Regions from separate parts of the Kitasatospora sp. NPDC056731 genome, predicted to be linked through region 2. Evidence: riboswitches for the same ligand, from Rfam matches in the RefSeq annotation. Region 2 holds a riboswitch; the other holds the start of a gene.
The links. Region 2 has a riboswitch for cobalamin ahead of AB0R04_RS26395 (CoA-acylating methylmalonate-semialdehyde dehydrogenase). Riboswitches for the same ligand answer to the same signal wherever they lie in the genome.
Positions count from the first base shown of each region.

Region 1: linked by a shared signal. The riboswitch ahead of AB0R04_RS07540 (cobalamin biosynthesis protein) and the one ahead of AB0R04_RS26395 (CoA-acylating methylmalonate-semialdehyde dehydrogenase) in region 2 are both predicted to bind cobalamin.

Region 1 covers NZ_JBFBNR010000005.1:205,874-210,212, forward strand. The annotation lists gene AB0R04_RS07535 (cobyric acid synthase) at 1-918, opposite strand, end outside; gene AB0R04_RS07540 (cobalamin biosynthesis protein) at 915-1,883, opposite strand; cobalamin riboswitch at 1,991-2,123, opposite strand; gene AB0R04_RS07545 (alpha/beta hydrolase) at 2,431-3,543, shown strand; gene AB0R04_RS07550 (hypothetical protein) at 3,889-4,339, shown strand, end outside.
Region 2 covers NZ_JBFBNR010000028.1:94,500-98,838, reverse strand. The annotation lists gene AB0R04_RS26410 (MarR family winged helix-turn-helix transcriptional regulator) at 1-146, opposite strand, end outside; gene AB0R04_RS26405 (M56 family metallopeptidase) at 346-1,293, opposite strand; gene AB0R04_RS26400 (BlaI/MecI/CopY family transcriptional regulator) at 1,284-1,718, opposite strand; cobalamin riboswitch at 1,984-2,175, shown strand; gene AB0R04_RS26395 (CoA-acylating methylmalonate-semialdehyde dehydrogenase) at 2,393-3,892, shown strand; gene AB0R04_RS26390 (acyl-CoA dehydrogenase family protein) at 3,900-4,339, shown strand, end outside.

The DNA.
Region 1 (4,339 bases), on a different contig from region 2:
CCGGGTGCCGGGCAGCACCACCAGGTCGGCGTCGGCCAGTTCCTCCGGCCGGGTCACCCAGCGCACCAGCACGCCGGGCTCCTGCGCCAGCGCGTCCAGGTCGGTGAAGTTCGACAGCCGGGGGAAGCGCACCACGGCCACCCGCAGCACGTCCGCCCCGAGCGGGCCGCGGCCGTCGACCCGGTCCACCACCGTGGACAGGTCCAGCGAGTCCTCGGCGTCCAGCCACAGGCCCGGCAGCATCGGCAGGGTGCCGAGCACCGGACGGCCGGTCAGCCCGTGCAGCATCTCCAGGCCGGGCGCCAGCAGCCGCGCGTCGCCGCGGAACTTGTTGACGAACCAGCCCGCCACGTGCCGCTGGTCCTGCGCCGACAGCAGCGCCAGCGTCCCGTACATCGCCGCGAAGACGCCGCCGCGGTCGATGTCCCCGACCACCACCACCGGCAGCCCGGCGGCCGTCGCCAGGCCCATGTTGGCGATGTCCCGGTCCCGCAGGTTGATCTCGGCGGGCGAACCGGCGCCCTCGCAGACCACCACCTCGTAGCGGCGGCGCAGATCCGCCAGGCACTCCAGCGACCGTTCCAGCAGGACGGGCTTGCGCTCGCGGTAGTCCAGCGCGCCCACCTCGGCGACCGGCCGGCCCAGCAGCACCACCTGGCTGCGGCCGTCCGCGCCCGGCTTCAGCAGCACCGGGTTCATCGCCGCCTCCGGCTCCACCCGGGCCGCCTGCGCCTGCATCGCCTGCGCCCGGCCGATCTCGGCGCCGTCGGCGGTGACGAAGGAGTTCAGCGACATGTTCTGCGCCTTGAACGGCGCGACCCGCACCCCCTGCCGGGCCAGCCAGCGGCAGATGCCCGCGGTCACCACGCTCTTGCCCGCGTCCGAGGTCGTCCCGGCGACCAGCAGTGCGTTGCTCATGCCCTTCCCCTCCACCGTGTCATCAGCAAGCGCAGCGCGACGTGCCCCGCGACCGTCGTACCCAGGGCCAGCGCGCCCACCCGCCGGGAGAGCACGCAGGCCCGCTCGATGTCGTCCACCGTCACCGGGCGCAACTCCGCGCCCAGCACCGGCCGGTGCTCCACCCGCTCCCCGTACTGGAGGGTCCCGCCCAGCCGGACGCCCACCGCGCCCGCGAAGGCCGCCTCCGCCTGGCCCGCGTTCGGGCTCGGGTGCGCCGAACCGTCCCGCCGCCAGACCCGCCAGGCCGTTTTCGGCTGCGGCGCGGCGGCCACCGTGAGCAGCGCCGTCAGCCGGGCGCCCGGCCAGCCCGCCACGTCGTCCAGCCGGGCCGAGGCCCAGCCGAACCGGGCGTACCGCGGCGAGCGGTGGCCGACCATCGCGTCCAGCGTGTTCACCGCGCGGAACGCCAGCAGCCCCGGCGTGCCCGCCAGCGTGCCCCAGACCAGCGCGTTCACCACGGCGTCCGCCGTGTTCTCGGCGACCGACTCGACCACCGCGCGGGCGATCTGCGGCCCGTCCAGCGTGCTCGGATCCCGCCCGCACAGGTGCGGCAGCCGTTCCCGCGCGGCCGTCAGGTCGCCCGTGGCCAGCGACCGGCCGATGGTGCGCGCCTCCCGGGTCAGCGAGGTGCCGCCCAGCACCGTCCAGGTAGCGGCGGCCGCCAGCGCGGCCCGGCCCAGCGGACGCCGGCCCACCGTACGGTCCAGGGCCACCGCGCCGGCCGCGACCGCGCCCACGCACAGCGCCGTGTACCCGGCGCCGGCCACCCGGTCGTCCTGCCACACCCGCCGCTCCAGCCGGGTCGCCGCGCCGCCGAACACGGCCACCGGGTGGCCGCGCCGGGGGTCGGCGAAGCGGGCGTCCGCGGCGAAGCCCGCGGCGGCGCCGAGCGCGAACGCGGCGGCGCGGGTCAGCGGGCGCACGGCGGGTTCGGCGGAAGGCCGCGTGGGGTCCGGCGGGTCGGGGCAGCCTGCATCGCGTGCGTGTCCTCACTCAGGGTCCGCGCCCTGGATCGACGTACCGGGGGCGAGAGTCTCCTGGCTTCCGGGTCGGACGCACCCCCGGGCCTTCCAGCGGCTTCTGACGGTCCGCCGTGGCAATGTTCCGAGCGTGCTCCCCGGTGACAGTGGCGGGACCGCGCCGGACTCGCACCGGCTTCCTCTGCATGCCTCCGTTTGGCCCCAGGATCCCATCACGCGGCCGAACCGGGAGTCAACCGAGGTCACGGAGGGGTTGGTCACACCTCGGAGCCCCGTCGCCGGTGCCGTTCTCGCCCGCCCCGCCCGACGCCCCGCCCGCCCGAGGCCCGCCCCGCCCGACGCCCCGCCGTGACCCGGACGGCCCAGCCCGGTGGCCGCCCGCGCGGCCCCCCGGTGAACTGGTGCCCGAACACCGTCCGAGCAGCGCCCGGACACCGCCCGGACACCGTCCGGTCCAAGACCAGCCAAGACCAGCAGAGCGGGGAGCGATATGCGTTGGGGAACCGCGGCCGTCGTGGCGGCCGCCGTCGTCGGCGCCGGGGCCGCCGTCCTGGTGATCGGCCGTCGGGCCTCCGAACGGCTGGTCCACCCGGCGAGCGCCGTCCGGGAGTCGGGCCCCGTCCTGGTGCGGAGCCTCGCCGCGGGCCGGATCACCTTCAACCGCCGCCCCGAGAGCCTGCGCCCCGGCCGCTGGGCCGTGGAGTGGGACGACCACGGCCACGCCGTCGTCGAGGACGTCCTGCACAGCGACGAGAACGGTGTCACCCGCCGCCTCGTCCGCGCCGACCGGGGCACCCTCACTCCCGGCACCGAGGTCCGCTTCACCCCCCGCGTCCACCTCGGCGACCCCACGGAGGCGCTCGGCCTCCCCTTCACCGACACCGCCGCCGACGGCGAACTCGGCGCCCTCCCCGCCTGGCGCCTCGACGGCAAACGCGGCACCTGGGTGATCCTCGTCCACGGCCCCGGCGCCGACCGGCAGCAGACCCTCCCGGTCCTCCCCGTGCTCGACCGCCTCGCCCTGCCCGCCCTCGCCGTCACCTACCGGGGCGACCAGGGCGCCCCCGCCTCGCCGGACGGGCTCGGCCACTTCGGCGAGACCGAGTGGCGCGACGTCGAGTCGGCGGTCCGGCTCGCCCTCGACAGCGGCGCCGGCCGGGTCATCCTGTACGGCTGGTCCCTCGGCGCCACCATGGCCCTCCAGACGGCCTCCCGCTCCGCCTGGGCCCATGCCATCAGCGGTCTCGTCCTGGACTCGCCGGTCCTCGACCTGCCCGCCACCGCCCGCCGCGGCGCCGCCCGGGCCGGCTACACCGGCGCCGCCGCCGAGCTCGGCGCCCTCGCGGCCGAGGGCCGCACCGGCGTCGACCTCGCCGACTTCAGCCGCATCGCCGAGGGTGCCGACCTGCGCGTCCCCACCCTCCTCCTGCACAGCCCCGACGATCAGGTCGCCCCGTTCCGCGCCGCCGAGCGCCTCGCCGCCGCCCGCCCCGGCGTGGTCAGCCTCCGGCCTTTCCCGGGCGCCGACCACACCACCCTCTGGAACTCCGCCCCCACCCACTACACCGAACTCCTCCGCCGCTGGCTCACCCCCCTTCTCTGAACCCAGCCCCCCCGCACGAGAAGTCACACCGACAGGGCCTCTGTACGAAACCCGGACCTCACCCGTCAGCCACGGAGTGTGACCGGTCGGGCGGGTAGCGCGACCGCCGCCGCAAGGGTTGAGCCGGGATGGCATGCCCCCGCCACCTGTTTCCGGCCAGGCGGTTTGCCTCTGTTGCCCGATTGTTGCCCGATCTTGGGGAGGCGCCGTCGACGGCCGCCCGTCCGTACAGCCAACCGGATGTGACAGAAGGCCGGTACAAGGGGAAGACTGCTCGACGTGACGTCTCGGAATCCGCGCGACCGTGATGCCCCGCTCCCTCCGACGATCGGTACTGGTGCGACGGTGACCCGTCTCCCCGGTACGGCCCACCGGCCCGCCGCCGGCAAGCCGGGCGGGGCCGGGGTACCCCGCCGACGAGGGCCCGCTGCGGCGCCCGGTCGGGGGAGGGTTCCCGTACCGGAGGGCTTCCCCGCGCCGGCCGAGCTGGCGCCGCTGGCCCGCCGGATGCTGGTGGACGCCGTCCGGATCGCCCGCTGGGCGGGAGACCTGGAAGAGGTCGACAAGCGGGGCGAGCTGCTGCCCGACGACGCCCGTGCGGCGGGTCGGGCGCTGGCCATGACGGTCGGCGCCGCCGCCAAGGCGTGGGGGCAGGCACTGCTGGTCGGCCTGGTGGAGGCCAGGGACGGCGGTGCGGTCCCGGGCTGGCGCCTGCACGCCTGGGAGCACGACGACGAGGCGGTGGTCCGCGGCTGGTCGGCGCTGTTCGACGCCTGGACGCTGCTGGCTCCGGTGC
Region 2 (4,339 bases):
GCGGACAGCAGCGCCTGATGGGCCGGGCCCATTCCCCTCGCGTCGAGCCGGTCGGCCAGCAGCCGGTCGACCGCCCTGCCGGCCGTCGACAGGAGGTAGACGGTCTGTTCGAAGGGGCTCGTCGAGCCCGTCCTCCCGTCGTACACGCCAGGTCCCATCGTCCGGTGGCCGCCGTGTTCTCGGGCCGGGGCCATGGTGGCGGCACCCGCGCGGGGATGCCGAGCCCGGAGGCCGGAGTGAACGCGGCCGCTGATCGCCGGAGGGCGGGCGGCTGCGCCAAGGCCCGCACGGGTAAGCCGAGCCTCACCATACCCGGACCCGCACGGTTGGTCTACATCGATGTCGTCAGACCGTGCCGTGAGCCCTCAAGGTCCGGGCCGCGTACTCGACGTACTCGTGCAGCCCGTAGGCCAAGGCCGCGCTGAGCAGGGCCGCGACCGTGACGGCGGCGACCAGGGCGACGGCGGCCCGCGCCCTGCGGCCGGTCGGGCGGGCGGGCGCGGGGCCCAGGAGGGCCTGGACGCGCTGGGGCACGGGGCCGGTGTTCACGGACAGCAGGGGCCCGGCGGTTCGGCGGGCGGACGGCGATCCGGCCAGGGCCGCCCGGGCGATGGCGGTCGCGGCGGTGCGCCGGTCGGCGACCGCGGCGGCGGCCTGCTCGTCGGCCCAGCGTTCCAGGTGGTAGTCGAGGTCGGCCCGCAGCCGGGCCAACGCCGGGTGTACGGCGGCGGCGAGGTCGACGGCGGCGGACAGCAGGTGGTGGCGCCCGCGCAGGTGGGCGCGCTCGTGGGCGAGGAGCACCGCGCGCTCCGCCGGGCCCAGCGCGCTCAGCATGCCGGCCGAGACGACGACGCGGCCGGGGCGCCCCCGGTGGCCGGGCAGGGCGAAGGCCTCGGCGTCCTTGCCCGCGACCACGAGCAGGTCGCCGTCGCTCGTCGCGTCAGCGGTCAGGCCCCAGGCACGGGCGAGGAGCACGCGGTGCCCGCGCCACCGCAGCGTCAGCCGTACGGCCTGGACGGCCAGCGCGGCCCCGGCAGCGCAGGACACCGGCACCACGGCCGGCCACCGGGCGACGACGCCGGACAGCGGCAGGTGCTCCAGGCCTGCCAGGAACGGGACGTGGAACAGCCCGGCGAGTGCCGCGACGGTGCCGCCCGCCAGCAGGACGGCCGCGCCCGTGAGCGCGAGCGAGGCCTCGCGCGGAGGGAGCAGCAGGGCCAAGCGGCGTGCGGCGGGCGCCGCGGCCCAGGGGAGCAGCAGAGCCAGGGCGACGATCGTCAGGATCAGGCCCATGCGTCGTCCTCGGGCCCGGGCCTGCCGGAGTTCGTCGCGGTCGTGGTCGCGGCCTCGGTCTGGGCATCGAGGAGCAGGCGGCGCAGGACGTCCTCGTCGTCCTCGGACAGGGAGGAGACGAACCGCTTCAGCACGAGGTCCCGCTGCGGTTCCTTCTCCAACTCCCGGCGCATGCGCCCGGCCGCCAGTCCGGCGGCGTCCTCCACCGGGGCGTAGGCGAAGGACCGCGCGGGGCGGCTGCGGACCAGGGTCCCCTTCTCGTGCAGGCGGGTGAGGATCGTCGTCACGGTGGTGCGGGCCAGCCCGTGGTCCAGCGCCTCCTTGACCTGCTGGGCGGTCAGCGGCTCGCCGGCCGCCCACAACACCGCCAGCACGTCCGCGACCAGCTCCCCGTGCGGACGCCTGGCGTCCCGACCGACCCTCACATCGTTCTCCCTGTCCCGACACTCCCGGAAGGCACACTCCCGGCCGGCACGCCTCCGGCGCCGACAGCGGTCGGCGGCCGAGGCCCGCCCGCGCCGGTATGGCGAAGATGGGCTCGGCCTGTGTTGCTTAGGTGTGCCTCAGCTAACTTTACGGGCTCGTGGCCCCGCGCTGCCGGGTGCCTGATCGCGGACACCGTCCGGTCACGTGCCGCTCGGCGCGGTGGAAAGCCGATGGCGCAACGCGCGTGCGGGCCTCTGGACTTACTAGGACGTCCAACTATATGGTCGACGGCAGGTCCGCGGTGTCAGGGAAGCCGGTGTGAGTCCGGCACGGTCCCGCCACTGTGACCGGGGAGTTCGTCCTCGCAGACGAAGGCCACTGGCAGCCAGCCGGGAAGGCCTGGGGGCGTGCGGTGATCCGGGAGTCAGGATACCGGCCGCGGGTGTTTCCGTGTTTTCCACGAGGATGGAGACGACACGCATGACTCCGGGCTGCTCCCGCTCCACTGCTGCTCCTGGTTGTCCCGTGCCCACGGCCGCCGGGGCCCCGACGCCCTGACGTTCCGTTCTGCCGCCGTACGCCCGTGTCGCGGGGCGCACCACCGTGTGCCCGCCGACCGGCGGCGGCCTCCGATCCTCCTCCTCTCCCCACCCCTGTCGAGAGAAGGAACCCGATGGTCCGAGAACTGACCCACTTCGTCGCCGGCAAGCCCACCGCCGGCACCTCCGGTCGCTTCGGCGACGTGTACGACCCCAACACCGGCCGGGTGCAGGCCCGGGTGCCGCTGGCGAGCCGGGCCGAGGTCGAGGCGGTGATCGCCGATGCCGCGCAGGCCCAGCCCGCATGGGCCGCGTGGAACCCGCAGCGGCGCGCCCGCGTCCTGCTGCGCTTCCTCCAACTCGTCGAGCAGGAGAAGGAGGAGCTGGCCCGGCTGCTGTCCGCCGAGCACGGCAAGACCGTGGCCGATGCCCACGGGGACATCCAACGCGGCCTGGAGGTCGTGGAGTTTGCCGCCGGCATCCCGCACCTGCTGAAGGGCGAGTTCAGCGACAACGCGGGCACCGGCATCGACGTGTACTCGATGCGCCAGCCGCTCGGCGTGGTCGCGGGCATCACGCCGTTCAACTTCCCCGCGATGATCCCGCTCTGGAAGGCCGCACCCGCCATCGCCTGCGGCAACGCCTTCGTCCTCAAGCCCTCGGAGCGCGACCCCTCGGTGCCGCTGCGCCTGGCCGAGCTGTTCCTGGAGGCCGGGCTGCCGCCGGGCGTGCTGAACGTGGTCAACGGCGGCAAGGAGGCCGTGGACACCCTGCTGGAGGACACTCGGGTGCAGGCGGTCGGGTTCGTCGGCTCCACGCCGATCGCCCAGTACGTGTACGCCACCGCCGCCGCGCACGGGAAGCGGGCGCAGTGCTTCGGCGGCGCCAAGAACCACCTGGTCGTGATGCCGGACGCCGACCTCGACCAGGCCGCGGACGCGCTGATCGGCGCCGGCTACGGCTCGGCCGGCGAGCGCTGCATGGCGATCTCGGTGGCCGTCCCGGTGGGGGAGGAGACCGCCGACGCCCTGGTGGCCAAACTGGTCGAGCGGATCGCCGCGCTGAAGGTCGGGCGCTCGGACGACCCGGCGGCGGACTTCGGCCCGCTGGTCGGCGCCGACGCGCTGGAGCGGGTCCGCGGCTACCTGGACCTCGGGGTCGAGGAGGGCGCCGAACTCGTCGTCGACGGGCGGGACTTCCGGCTGGAGGGGCACGAGGACGGCTACTTCCTCGGCGCCTCGCTGTTCGACCGCGTCACGCCCGACATGCGGATCTACCGGGAGGAGATCTTCGGCCCCGTCCTGACCGTGCTCCGCGCCGCCGACTACGAGGAGGCGCTGCGCCTGCCCGGCGAGCACGAGTTCGGCAACGGCGTGGCCATCTACACCCGGGACGGCGACACGGCACGGGACTTCGCCCGCCGGGTGAACACCGGCATGGTCGGCGTCAACGTGCCGATCCCCGTGCCGGTCGCGTACCACACCTTCGGCGGCTGGAAGCGCTCCGGGTTCGGCGACCTCAACCAGCACGGGCCGGACTCGATCCGCTTCTACACTCGCACCCGCACCGTCACCTCGCGCTGGCCCTCCGGGGTCAAGGAGGGCGCGAGCTTCACCATCCCGACGATGGGCTGAGGGCGCCGTGCACGACCTCACAGAGGACCAGCTCGCCATCGCGGCGACCACCCGGGCCTTCGCCCGCGAACACCTGGCGCCGAACGCGGTCGCGTGGGACCAGGCCAAGCACTTCCCGGTGGACGTGCTGCGCAAGGCGGCGGACGTCGGCCTGGCCGGTGTCTACGTCCGCGAGGAGTCCGGCGGCTCCGGGCTCACCCGCGCCGACGGCGTCCTCGTGTTCGAGGCGCTGGCCACCGGCTGCCCGTCCATCGCCGCCTACCTGTCCATCCACAACATGGTCGCCTGGATGATCGACCGCTACGGCGACGACGCCCAGCGCGCCCGGTGGCTGCCGGGCCTCAGCGCCATGGCGACCCCCGCCAGCTACTGCCTCACCGAGCCCGGCGCGGGCTCGGACGCGGCGGCACTGACCACCCGAGCCCGCCGGGACGGGGCGCACTGGGT